3 regions of the Peribacillus sp. SIMBA_075 genome follow, and region 1 is predicted to be linked to each of the others. Evidence: riboswitches for the same ligand, from Rfam matches in the RefSeq annotation. Region 1 holds a riboswitch; each other region holds the start of a gene.
What was found. Region 1 has a riboswitch for cobalamin ahead of SB775_RS04625 (ABC transporter substrate-binding protein). Riboswitches for the same ligand answer to the same signal wherever they lie in the genome.
Positions count from the first base shown of each region.

Region 2: it holds a riboswitch for cobalamin, as region 1 does, so the genes downstream of both, SB775_RS11305 ((2Fe-2S) ferredoxin domain-containing protein) here and SB775_RS04625 (ABC transporter substrate-binding protein) in region 1, are expected to answer to the same signal.
Region 3: it holds a riboswitch for cobalamin, as region 1 does, so the genes downstream of both, SB775_RS14445 (ribonucleoside-diphosphate reductase subunit alpha) here and SB775_RS04625 (ABC transporter substrate-binding protein) in region 1, are expected to answer to the same signal.

Region 1 is NZ_JAWRYN010000003.1:265,680-270,148, reverse strand. Features, by position in the region: gene SB775_RS04645 (GNAT family N-acetyltransferase) at 1-273, opposite strand, end outside; gene SB775_RS04640 (hypothetical protein) at 472-762, opposite strand; tRNA gene SB775_RS04635 (tRNA-Arg) at 938-1,011, opposite strand; gene SB775_RS04630 (polysaccharide deacetylase family protein) at 1,209-2,102, shown strand; cobalamin riboswitch at 2,189-2,363, shown strand; gene SB775_RS04625 (ABC transporter substrate-binding protein) at 2,524-3,489, shown strand; gene SB775_RS04620 (FecCD family ABC transporter permease) at 3,452-4,469, shown strand, end outside.
Region 2 is NZ_JAWRYN010000011.1:129,953-134,421, reverse strand. Features, by position in the region: gene cbiQ (cobalt ECF transporter T component CbiQ) at 1-274, opposite strand, end outside; gene SB775_RS11315 (energy-coupling factor ABC transporter substrate-binding protein) at 315-626, opposite strand; gene SB775_RS11310 (energy-coupling factor ABC transporter permease) at 628-1,371, opposite strand; cobalamin riboswitch at 1,551-1,748, opposite strand; cobalamin riboswitch at 1,951-2,140, shown strand; gene SB775_RS11305 ((2Fe-2S) ferredoxin domain-containing protein) at 2,292-2,660, shown strand; gene cobJ (precorrin-3B C(17)-methyltransferase) at 2,675-4,330, shown strand; gene SB775_RS11295 (sirohydrochlorin chelatase) at 4,349-4,469, shown strand, end outside.
Region 3 is NZ_JAWRYN010000017.1:79,986-84,454, reverse strand. Features, by position in the region: gene SB775_RS14450 (ribonucleotide-diphosphate reductase subunit beta) at 1-183, opposite strand, end outside; gene SB775_RS14445 (ribonucleoside-diphosphate reductase subunit alpha) at 230-2,527, opposite strand; cobalamin riboswitch at 2,667-2,848, opposite strand; gene SB775_RS14440 (manganese-dependent inorganic pyrophosphatase) at 3,142-4,071, shown strand; gene SB775_RS14435 (hypothetical protein) at 4,170-4,316, opposite strand; gene SB775_RS14430 (SulP family inorganic anion transporter) at 4,402-4,469, opposite strand, start outside.

The sequences.
Region 1 (4,469 bases):
CTGCTGCTTATAATCAACTGATAATGCGGTCAGCAACATGGCATTGGGGTTAGTCGAATATTCTTTTACGCGATCTGTTGAATGCAGTAAAAAGAAACCCACAGGTTCATCATCACTTAAAATGACAATACGATGCTGCCCTTTTGTAACGTCTGTAAACTTGTTTGGCAAGGCAGTAAATAGACCTTGTTCTTCAGGCAGTTCAAACTGATTTAGTTTTTCGGAATATTCATCTGAAAAATGCTTTAACTCAACGGAATTTACCTTTTCCATAAAATGCTCCCCCCTAACCCTTCTTCTATATATTACCATTACGAAGCCGGCTATCTTCTTAATTTAAATAATTAGTGCCATTTAAAATTAAAGTTCACCGAATGTTCAAGAATGGTAATATTTTAGATTTTTAATTATTATTTACCATCCAATTTTAAAGATTTATCCGATACATATCATGATAACTACAATTTGCAGTCAAAAAAGGGAGGTAAAGCAGAAAGCTTTATCAGACGAATCAAATGTTAATTCTGAAGGACCTACAACAATAGAATTAAGCGATGGTTCATCTGTTGAACTTAGTTCAACAGATGAAGTTGATAACAGTAATTCAAGAAGCATTCGGACACCTTCAGCAACTTTTGCACGGAGAAAAATATCTAAGGCTTCTTGCAGTGTGTATTCAATTGTGAAACTTTCCGTAGTCTTACTGGTCAATTTCCGTTCCTTTAACGCTGTTCCACGCTGTTTAATAACGTGTTTTTTCATAAAAAAAGCACCTCCAGACATAGAAAGATAATAGTGAAATGGAATATCACTGTTTCCTACGTACAGAAGTGCTTTTATCCTACATACAATTTACGGCTTTTATGGTCATGCCAACAGAAAAAAACCCTGCTACAACACGGAGAAACCGCATTATAACAGGGCTTATAAACTTTAGCGTCCCAGATAGGAATCGAACCTACGACCTACAGCTTAGGAGGCTGTCGCTCTATCCTGCTGAGCTACTGGGACATATAAAAAAGTCGACGACTTATTTATTATATTTCTTATAGGCAAACTTTTCAAGTTAATAGCAATAATAATTATGAAAAAAAACATCTAGACGCTTAGGGGGCACTCAGCTCTCCTGTTTCCTTACTCTTCATTAAATGGAATACTTTATTATTTCCTGGTTTTCTGGTACTATTATGCTAGAAAAAATTAGGAGAATGATAGTGGGGAATTATAGAGTTTTATGGATGGTGACGCTGCTGGGGATTTTAATTTTACCGGGATGCTCACAAGGGATTTTAGAGGGTATAGGCACAAAGACGGCTGCGCCGATCACGGAAGGTAACATTGAAGTGGCTGCAGCAGCGAAGAATGACACTGGGCAGGATTCAGAGGACGAATTATATACTGAACGAATCGATACGAGAGACTGGATAACGGCCGAGTCCGCGGTACAGCTTCCAATATTGATGTATCATAGCATTTCTGAAGGCAATGGCCTTCGGGTACCAAAAGAGGAATTCCGATTACAAATGACCTGGCTTCGGGAAAATGGTTACTATACATTATCCCCTGAAGAAGCATTTCTCGTTTTAACCGAAAATCGGATGCCAAGTGAAAAGTGTGTCTGGCTTACTTTTGATGATGGCTATACAGATAACTACACGGAAGCTTTCCATATACTAAAAGAATATGATATGAAAGCGACTGTCTTCATGATCGGGAAGTCCATCGATAAAGGTCATCACCTGACTGAAAATCAAATGATGGAGATGAGCGGGAAGGGGATTTCGATCGAAAGTCATACTATCAACCATTTGGAGCTGAACCGAATGACGTCAGAGCAGCAAGAAGCGGAAATGGTCCAGTCAAAGGATCTGTTCGATCGTATCCTGCAACAGGACACGACAGTGCTTTCCTATCCAGTTGGTCGTTATAATGAAGAGAGTCTCAGGCTTTCAGAAGAAGCTGGATACAAGATGGCAGTCACTACTGAACCTGGAGGAGCTTCAAGGGACCAAGGGATGTATGCCTTGCATCGAGTTCGGATTTCACCTGGATTATCAGTAGATGGGTTCGCGTCGCTGATAGAAAATGCTTCAAATCATTGAAAATGGACGGTGCATTTCAAACTTGTTCAGAAAAATCATATAATAATCGATTCTAACATGGTGTATAATGAAGGCAGTGAAAATTATATACATATGAACGATTTGGTGTCTTAATGACTTAAAAGGGAAGCTGGTGAAATGCCAGCGCGGTCCCGCCACTGTATTTGGGAGCTGACGGCTGTGTACCACTGTATGGGATATGGGAAGGTGCCGTTGACGATGACCATGAGCCAGGAGACCTGCCAAGATTCGTACACCTGTAACCTACGCGGATGGGAAGGTGTGTGGCAGACCCTAAGAGTCCGTAATGATATTGTTGCCATACAAGCATCTTCCGTTTAACGGGAGGTGCTTTTTGTTTTGGGTGCCTTCCGAGATTATTAGGTGAAGAAATTAAATGAAAAGATTGTGGGGAATGAAAATGAAGAAGATTTTTGGTTTGATATTGTTGATGTTACTGACTGCAGGCATGATGGTTGGCTGCAGTGACGCTACTGATGAAGGAAAAGAAAAGCAGCAAACGAATCATGCTCAACACGACGCTTTCCCGATTACGATTAAAGATGCAACGGGCGAAAAAGTAACGATAGAACAAAAACCGAAGAAAATCGTTACGTTGATACCAAGTAATACAGAAGTGGTATTTGCACTTGGTTTAGGTAAAAAGGTCGTTGGTGTTTCCGACAATGATAATTACCCGGAAGAAACGAAAAAAATTAAAAAAGTTGGCGGAATGGAAATGAACACGGAGCTGATTGTCTCCATGAAGCCTGACCTTGTTCTTGCCCATGCATCAAGTGCCCATAATTCAAATGAGGGATTAAAGCAGCTTAAGGATGCTGGAATAGATGTCCTTGTAGTCAATGATGCACAAAGCTTTGACCAAGTCTATGAATCTATTGAAATGATTGGAAAGGCAACGGGGGAAAATGATAAGGCAAGCGAAATCGTTGCGGATATGAAAACGAAGCTCAAGGATATTCAGGAAAAAGTCAAATCCGTTAAGGAAGCGGATAGGAAGACCGTTTTAATTGAGGTTTCGCCATCACCGGATATATATACACCTGGAAAAAATACCTTCATGGATGAAATGCTTCATATTATTTCAGCGGATAACGCTGCTGCTGAATTGGACGGCTGGGCAAAAATTGATGAAGAGTCGATGATTGCTGCAAATCCGGATGTCATCATTACAACGTATGGTAATTATACAAAAGATCCAGTAAGTGAAGTGACAGGCCGAAAAGGATGGCAAGACGTAAATGCCGTTAAGAATGGCCAAGTCTTTGATGTCCCTTCTGACTTGGTGACCCGTTCCGGTCCACGCTTAATAGAAGGAGTAGAGGAACTTGCAAAAGCAGTCTATCCGAACCAATTTGACAACTAAATGGGCGTTTGCTTATTTGATTGCGTTGTTAATTTTGTTATTCGCAATGACGATAGGCATTTCCTTTGGTTCGGTGCCAGTTCCGATTTCCGTACTTATACAAATAATCGGCAAGGAGATTTTTCACTTGCCGATTTCTGCCGATCCGGATGTGATGCTTACGAATATCGTGATGAACATCCGCTTGCCGCGTGTGCTGCTCGCTGGTTTGGTTGGGGCATCACTTGCGATTGCCGGGGCAGCCTTTCAGGGACTGCTCCGGAACCCGCTCGCTGATCCTTACACATTAGGTATTTCTTCAGGAGCATCGGTCGGCGCCGTATTGACAATATTCTTGAATATATCACTGCCATTCATCGGTTTATATACTCTTCCGGCATTGAGCATCTTATGTTCAGTGCTCACGATGCTCTGCGTACTGACTTTTGCAAAAAAAATGGATCGGTCGATGAAAGTGGAAACGATCATCTTAACGGGAATCATTTTCAGCTCGTTTTTAAGTGCCTTCATTTCATTGATGATTGCGCTGACGGGTGAAGAATTAAGACAAATCATCGGCTGGCTGATGGGAAGCGTCTCAATGCGCGGATGGAATTATATCGTAATCATTTTGCCGTTTTTTATCATTGGTTCGTTGACCTTGATCATGAATGCAAGCGAATTGAATGCGATGACTTTCGGGGAAGACCGGGCAAAACACTTAGGTGTAAACGTGAAGCGGCGGAAAATGTGGATCTTGATAGCCGGTTCGACATTGACAGGGGCAGCCGTTGCCGTTTCAGGGGCGATTGGTTTTGTAGGATTGGTCATTCCTCATTTCGTCCGGAAGATTTGGGGACCTGACCATAAACATTTGCTTCCGTTGTCATTGTTGATAGGAAGCGGATTCTTAATATTGGCGGATTTTGTAGCACGAACGATCATTGCCCCAGCGGAACTGCCGATCGGGGTGATCACCTCACTTATCGGGGCACCGGCAT
Region 2 (4,469 bases), on a different contig from region 1:
CGCTGATGAATATTTGCCAGTTTCCGGCTTTCCAAGACCACCATATATTGGATATTGAAGTGGGTTTGCTTGTAAAAGAAAAAAGGATTGTAATTGTACCTGATAATATAAAGAACCCCGGTAGTAAGAGTAATTTCAGATAATAAGAAAGTGGGATTCTTGCCGCAAAAATGATTAAAGCACTCATCACCGTAAAAGTGATGAGCGAAACGGCCATATCCCTTACAGTTAAGGAAAAAAGCAAAAGGGAGAGTGCAAAAATCATTTTTTCCAACGGATGTTCATCCTTTAGCCCATTGAAATAGGCATATTTATCAATGAGTAACATGCTTGGATTCTTCGGGCATGGCTTGTTTGGCTTGCTTATTCCTTTGTCTCATTACGCCAATGAAATATCCAATGAAACCAGCTCCGATTGCAGCTTGCAGCGCAAATAATAAGCTTTCTGTTTCTGCACCTGGTGGCTCCCAAATACTGTTGAACCATGGCTTATATTCCGGATGGATATTTGTGATGGCTTCTTCAGCTTCGCCGTCGGCACCGCCAAATTCCGTTCCTTGTTGGGTGATTAACGGTATGGTAGCAAGAATGACAACCAGGAAAAGCAGCAGTAAACTTTTTTTCATATTAACGGGCCTCCTTAGATAAAACTCGCAGCAATTTCAATTCGCCTAGATTGTATTTTTTTAAGAAATTCATCACAACGACTGTCAATAATCCCTCGCTGATTGCCAAGGGAATTTGGGTCAGGGCAAAAATCCCTGCAAACTTAGTGAATGAGGCCATGAATCCCCCTACCTCGGATGGAAAAGCAAGAGCAAGTTGAACGGAAGTTACCACATAGGTTCCTAAATCTCCAAAAGCAGCTGCCAAGAAAACGGCAAGAGAAAAAGACCACCCCAATTTAGTTGCGCCCTTGAAGACAAAGTAAGAAATGAACGGTCCGCATACTGCCATGGAAAATGCATTGGCCCCTAATGTCGTCAACCCTCCGTGAGCCAGTAATACAGCTTGAAATAACAGTACGATGGAACCCACGACACTCATGGCCAATGGTCCGAATAATATGGAACCCAAACCAACTCCTGTAGGGTGTGAAGAACTTCCCGTAACGGAAGGAATCTTCAGGGCCGATAATATGAATACAAATGCTCCCGATAGGCCGAGTATCATTTTTGTTTCTGGGTTTTCCTTTACTTTGGACCTAATCGACCGGTAACCCAAGATTAAAAATGGAAGGATAATGGCCCACCAGAATATGGCCCATTCAATCGGTAAAAATCCCTCCATAATATGCATGGCCATAGCACGTTTTGGTACAAGAAGCAATAAAATGACAAAATAAAGAATTTTCCAATTGTCTTTTTTCATTCTTTCTCCTTTCAACACTTTTAATTTTTTCTAATCAAGGCTTTTAGAAGAAAAGCGGCGCCCAACATAAAAAGCACTTCTCTAAAAAAGAAAGAAGTGCGTAATGAACAGGAATTCCATAGCATAAACCAACCACGGGCTATTCTGCCTGATCCGCACACCCATCCTCGTAGGCTGAAACAGTTTCACGCTTCATGGCAGGTCTCCTGGCTTTGGTTCATCATCCCATTACATCCTTCCCATCTCATTTGACAGTGGATTAACCTTAAGGCAATAGGACTTCCCTTTACAGTGGCGGGACCGCTCCGGATTTTCACCGGCTTCCCTTTTAAGCTGAATTTCCGAGAAAATTCAACACCATAAAACTTATGTAATTATTTTGAAAAATCTCGTATAGTTTATCATAAAGAAATAATTCCAGCTACACTCTCTTTTTTTTTTTTAGGCTAATAACGCAGAGAAGCGAGGCATGGTGCTGGATTTACCCTATTAAACTTTTCTAAACAGTCGGAATAAACTTTGAATTTTGCTAAAGTTGTTATATGATAGATAAAGTTAGCTAGAAATGTATAATAAAACCAAATATTTCATTTTAAAAGTGCTCTTGTGTGAATTATCAAGGGATAATAGGGAAATCGGTGAAAATCCGATGCAGCCCCCGCTACTGTAAACGCTGATGAAATTGTCGATGACCACTGGCTTAATGCCGGGAAGGGACAAAGTAAAATGAAGCGTAAGCCAGGAAACCTGCTTTTGAAATTGTATGATACTTTTCGGAGGGAAAGGTAGAAGGACTATGACGATTTTGGGAGATTCAGCATATTTGCCGAAGGCTCCTCATTCATATAGTTTTTTTAAAACCTTAACTCTTATGTTAAGGTTTTTTATTTTGCCTTTTCCCTGAACTCAGGAGGAAGAAGATGACTACTTGGAACTTGCAGGGTACTAATACGCATCTGTTGATTTGCAATGGAAGCAGTTGCATGAAAAAAGGCGGGGAAGAAGTAACCCAAGCGATTCGCGATGAAATTACTTCAAAGGGACTGGATATGAAAGTTCATACAACCAGGACACGCTGTAACGGAAGATGTAAGGACGCCTGCGTTGTAATTGAGTATCCCCAAGGGAGATGGTATCGGGTGGATACCCCAGATTACGGTCGGAAGATTGTAAGTAATATCGATGATGGGGAGTTTGTGCCACAGATGATCTACCAATTCAGTGATGGGGAAATGATCCCTAATCCAGATTTTCCTGCTCATACGGGTATTTCAAAGAACAAATCGTAAAAGGAGATGTCTTAATGAGTACTAACGGTAAATTATTCGTCGTGGGCTTTGGGCCAGGGAATTTTGAACACATTACCAAACGTGCTGTCGAAGCCCTTCAAGAAAGTGACTACATCATTGGTTATAAGACTTATGTTGAACTCATTCAGGGACTGCTTACAGATCAAACGATTATTAGTACGGGAATGACTGAAGAAGTATCACGTGCTCAGGAAGCAGTGAAACAAGCGGAGCTGGGAAAGAAAGTGGCTGTAATTTCCAGTGGTGATGCCGGAGTGTACGGGATGGCAGGGCTGGTTTATGAAGTATTGATTGAAAAAGGGTGGAAAGAAGATACTGGAGTGGGCATTGAAGTCATCCCTGGTATTTCTGCAATCAACTCTTGTGCGTCTTTACTTGGGGCACCTGTCATGCACGATTCGTGTACCATCAGCCTCAGTGATCATTTAACGCCTTGGGAACTTATCGCTAAAAGGGTGGAAGCTGCTGCAATGGCTGACTTTGTCATTGCCCTTTATAACCCGCGTAGCGGAAGGCGGACTAGGCAAATTGTAGAAACACAAAAAATTCTCCTTCGCTACCGTTCACCGGATACACCTGTCGGGTTGGTGAAAAGTGCTTATCGCGATCGGCAGGATATTGTCATAACCAATTTGAAAGATATGTTGAATCACGATATTGGAATGTTGACCACCGTCATTATTGGTAATTCATCTACCTTTTTATATGATGACAAAATCATCACACCAAGAGGTTATCAGAGGAAATATACATTGAATTCGGAAAAGCAAACATTGAAGCCGCATCAGCGTCTGCAAAAAGAAGCAGAACCGTGGGCATTAGATCAAGAAGCCGATTCCATGCAAGAAGCCTACGCTGAGCCTGATGGAGGGGTTGGATTACTTACAAAAGCACCAGAAAAGAAGGCGACTTCTTTTGAAATGGCGATGGAAGCCCTGTCTATAGTTAAGGGCCAAACCGTTCAGCAACCCATTAAGCCGTTTGTTCAGCAAAAAATGGAGTCGGTATTCGAACTTGCGGTCAGTCCAGGTGTGGCGAATAAACAATTCACTCCCAAACAAATGATGACACTTGCGGAAGTTGTCGGGGAAAAGGGATCGATGGAATACACGCCAAACCATAAGATCGTTTTAAAGATTCCGACAACGGATCCGGAAGTCATTACGGGGAAATTGCAATCAGCAAACTTTCTGTTATCGCCGATTGGAGATGTACTGACATTAAAAGCCTGTGATTTCTGTGATGGGGAAAAAGCGGAATCCATTCCTTTTGCGGATGAAATACACCGGGTGCTCGGCGGAATGAAAATGCCTAAGGAACTGAACATCGGTTTTAATGGGTGTGGAATGGCTTGTTATAGTGCTGTGATGGATGATATCGGGATTGTCTTCCGAAAAGGGAAGTTCGACTTATTTCTTGGAGCTAAACCGGTTGGAAGAACAGCCCATCCAGGTCAGCTGGTTGCTGAAGGCATTGAACCGGAACAGCTTGTTGAACTGATTACGGACATTGTCGGGGAGTATACGCAAAATGCCCATCCAAATGAGCGGCTTTTTAAATACTTCAAACGTGCAAAAAAGATACAGAGTTTTTCTTATCAGGACATTGCTCCCAAAATAAACATAGAGCCTGCGCCTTGTGAAGACTAATCAAGAGGGGGAAAGTAAATGAAAGCAGTTTTGTTCGTAGGACATGGAAGCCGCTTGGCTTCAGGAAACGAAGAAGTCCTTCATTTTATTAAAAATATGATTCCGGCAATGGATGACGGCTTTTTGGTAGAAACGTGCT
Region 3 (4,469 bases), on a different contig from region 1:
AATCATGTTCACGCTTGAAGGCTTCCAAAAGTTATTGATGAGCTGTGTATAGGTATCATAGAATTTCTCATACTGAATATCGTTCCAAAGGAGAAAGCCTGAAGCTTCTCCTTTGAAAACACCGGTCGCTTTAGTTGGATGCGTTGGTTCCAGCATCCGGATCTTTTTTATATGATTGGTCATTCGTGAAAACTCCTTTAAGAATAGATTACTAAGGGTTTGATCGTCGTTAACTAGAACAGCTTTCGCAGGCATTGTCATATTCGGAAGAAGTCGAACGAACATAATACGTTGATTTCAACCCGGATTCCCACGCCGTTAAATGGATATCCAATAGGACCTTCGCTTTGATTGTGTTGTGTACATACAGATTAAAGCTGATTGCTTGGTCAATATGGCGTTGGCGGGCTGCATTTTGCCTGATGCTCTCCAGTTGGTCCAAATTAAAGCGGGTCTTTTTATAATATTCATACGTATTTGGCGTCAATCCTGGTGCGGTCACCTTGAATTTGAAGTTTTTCTTTTCCTCGTAAAATTCAATTTCATACAAAGGATCGATTCCATCCGTTGAATTACCGATTTTAGCAGTCGATGAATTGGGGGCAATAGCCATTAAATATCCATTACGGGTACCGTGCTCCTGCACATCTGCTTTTAAATCCATCCATTTTTGATCTGTATAGTCACGAAGTTCGAAATATTCCCCTGTATGCCAATCGGATCCTTCGAAATATGGGTATGATCCCTTTTCCTTGGCCAACTCGTTGGATGCTTTGATTGTTAAGTAAGCGATCTTTTCGTATAAAGCATCGGCATAGTGAACAGCCTCATCCGATTCCCAATAAATATTCTGAGTGGCAAGTAAATGATGCCATCCAAACGTTCCTAGACCAATTGCCCGGTAACGTTTGTTCGAGATGGATGCTTGCTTGACCGGAAGATTATTGACATCAATGACGTTATCCAGCATCCGGATCTGAATGGGAATTAACCTCTCCAAAACATCGCTGCTCACCGCACGGGGCAAGTTAATGGATGATAGGTTGCAGACAACGAAATCGCCGCTTTTACGGACCACAACGACATCTCCATCTTCTGTTTCATATTCATCCGTGATCGTCGAAGGGCTTAAGTTTTGAGCAATCTCCGTACAAAGGTTAGAACAATAAATCATGCCTTTATGTTTATTCGGATTCTTCCGGTTCACTTCATCGCGGTAGAACATATATGGTACGCCTTCTTCTAATTGAGAAATCATGATGCTTTTCATGATGTCCATCGCATTGATTTTTTCAAAGCTATAGTTTGGAAGTGTACCGTTTTCTGCGGCCTCGACAGCAAGTGCATAATGATTCCTGAAGCTTCCTTCGCCTTTCTTCTCGTCATAAAGATCTTCAAGTGAGAATCCAAGGGTTTGTTTGATGGTATGCGGATCGAAAAGATACCATTCTTTTCTGTCGCGTACAGCCTCCATGAACAAATCAGGAATACATACACCTGTAAAAATATCATGGGCTTTTAATCTGTCATCCCCGTTTTGGGTCTTCAAATCAAGAAAGCTCATAATATCTTTATGCCAGGCATCCAAGTAAATCGCGATGGCACCTTTACGTTGCCCCAATTGATCGACACTGACAGCTGTCTGGTTGAATAGCCGGATCCAGGGAGTCGTGCCGGAACTGTTTCCAGAGAAACCTCGGATATCAGAACCAAGCGAACGAATCTTACCAACGTAAAGACCTACACCGCCGCCGAATTTTGATACTTTTGCAGCATCGTAGTTAGATAGATAGATGCCGTCAATGGAATCCTCAATTGCGTCGATAAAACAAGAGCTTAACTGTCCATGCGTTTTACCTGCATTGGATAGAGTAGGCGTCGCAACAGTCATATAAAGGTTGGACATAGCCCAGTAAGCTTCTTTTATTAGTTGAAGACGATGCTCCGTTTTTTCCATTCGCATGATTTCCATCGCGATGATCATGAAGCGCTCTTGAGGCAGTTCGTAGACCTTGTCTTTTTTTGGGCGGGCTAGGTAGCGATCGTTTAATAAGTAAATGCCTATGTAAGAAAATAATTTATCCTTTTCCGGGTCGATCACCGAACCCAATTCCTCAATTTCCGCTTTCGTATAAGAAGCTAGCAGTTCTGATTTATAAATGGGATAACGCTGGCCTTCTGAAAGTTGCGAGAGTTCCGTGATCAGTTCATAGAATGGGCCATAACTCATGCCTTCATAACCTCGATTTGCCTGTGCATCCCTATACATCGTATTCAATAGTTCTGCTGCAGCAACGAACGTCCAATCGGGAGCATCTATATCCACACTTTCAAGAGCGAGCTGAATCAGTTTTTTTGATGCCTGTTCATCGGTTGAGTCACTTTTGCGATCAAGCCATTTTATAAAACGCTTTTTGAACTTTTCCATATCGAGACGGCCTTCGAATTCCTTTGATAACATCTCAAGCTGGATTGAATTCGTTTCGGTGTCATTTTCGCTTATGGTAGAGTTATATGTTTGAGTCATTAATAATCCTCCTTGTAAACTTCCGCTAAAATAAAAAAACCGCCCAAATGGATTGAGCGAATCAAACGATAGAATAAAGGAACCATGAAAAAATAGCCATTATACTATCGTTTCATCATCTCAATCCCCGAAGAATAAGAAACATGAAAAAATCAAGGCAGGTCTCCTGACTCATGATCATCCTACTTTGAGTCCTTCCCGTATAGAGAGAGCTATACAGTGGTTTCTCATTTCGTCACATTTACAGTTGCGGGGACAGTTCCGGGTTTACACCGGATTCCCTTTTCAGCCATCACTGGCACCTTGGATTATAAAATATTCTATATATAGTTATTAGTATTGTTTGTGTAATCAATATCTAGTATTTCTGCTTATATTATCGTAAGCCATATACGATGATAATTCAACTAATATATTTGAGAAAAACCAACCCTTATCTATTGACAAAGTGAAGGTAGAGGGATTGAGAATGAAAGATTTTATTGGGGAATGGGTAATTCGAGCACTGAATTTACGGGATTTTGTGTTAAAATAAAGTGTATAGTAAAGGTGGGTCTCCCTTATTGCGATGAGGGGATTCGCGGAAAAATATTTATGAAAAAGGGGTTAAAATCTTGGAAAAAGTATTAGTTTTTGGACATAAAAACCCGGATACAGACACAATCTGTTCAGCAATCGCTTATGCAGATCTTAAAAAGCAACTAGGTATCAACGCTGAACCAGTTCGTCTGGGTGAAGTGAATGGTGAAACTCAATATGCGTTGGACCAATTCAAATTCGAAGCTCCCCGCCTTGTGGAAAAAGTGGCAGGGGAAGCGGATGGCGTGATTCTGGTCGACCACAACGAACGCCAGCAAAGTGCAGAAGATATTGACCAAGTCCGTGTGTTGGAAGTTATCGACCATCACCGTATCGCTAACTTTGAAACAAGCGATCCTTTATATTACCGTGCGGAGCCAGTTGGCTGTACGGCAACGATTTTAAATAAAATCTATAAAGAAAACGGCATTGAAGTCCCTAAAGCGATCGCCGGACTTATGCTATCTGCCATAATTTCCGATTCTTTATTGTTCAAATCCCCGACATGCACAGAGCAAGACGTTGCAGCAGCTATGGAACTGGCTGATATTGCGGGAGTAAACGCTGAAACATATGGCTTGGAAATGTTGAAGGCGGGAGCTGACTTGAGCGACAAGACGATTGCCCAGTTAATCACTCTTGATGCAAAAGAATTCTCCATGGGAATGGCTAAAGTTGAGATAGCTCAGGTCAATGCTGTAGATCCGAACGAAGTTCTTGCTAAGCAAGCTGAAATAGAAGCAGCCATTGAATCGGTCATCGCTGTGAAGGAATTGGATTTATTCCTATTCGTCGTAACGGATATCTTGACCAATGATTCTGTGGCCTTGGCTCTTGGAAAAGCGGCTGATGCAGTGGAAAAGGCATATGACGTTTCATTAAACAATAACATTGCCGTCTTAGAGGGCGTTGTATCGCGTAAAAAACAAATCGTTCCGGTTTTAACGGACGTATTCAGTAAATAATATTGGAAAAGGGGTGCCCATTCAATACTTTGGGCCCCCTTTTCTGTACATCAAAAAAAGACTCAACCATCCATTTAAAGGTGTTTGAGTCTTTTTTTTTAATTTAAGGTTTCCTTTTCTTTTTCATAGGCGATGACAATCAGTTCTTTATTGGCTTCCTCGCCAAGTTTGCTTTCAAAGCTTTTCAGTTCATTCAATAAATCTGGTGACAGATTCGCTGCTGTATAATCCTGATCGGATGTCATGCTTTTCGCTCCTTTCAAAAGGAAATATTTCATGTTATCTATTTTGTCGGTTTGAAAAGTTTCTATTCAGCAGAATTATACTTTTTCAAGATATTTTACTTTCTGAGGTGGCGAGTTTTTCAAGCAATAACGAACTCTCCTCGTCCAGGCCTT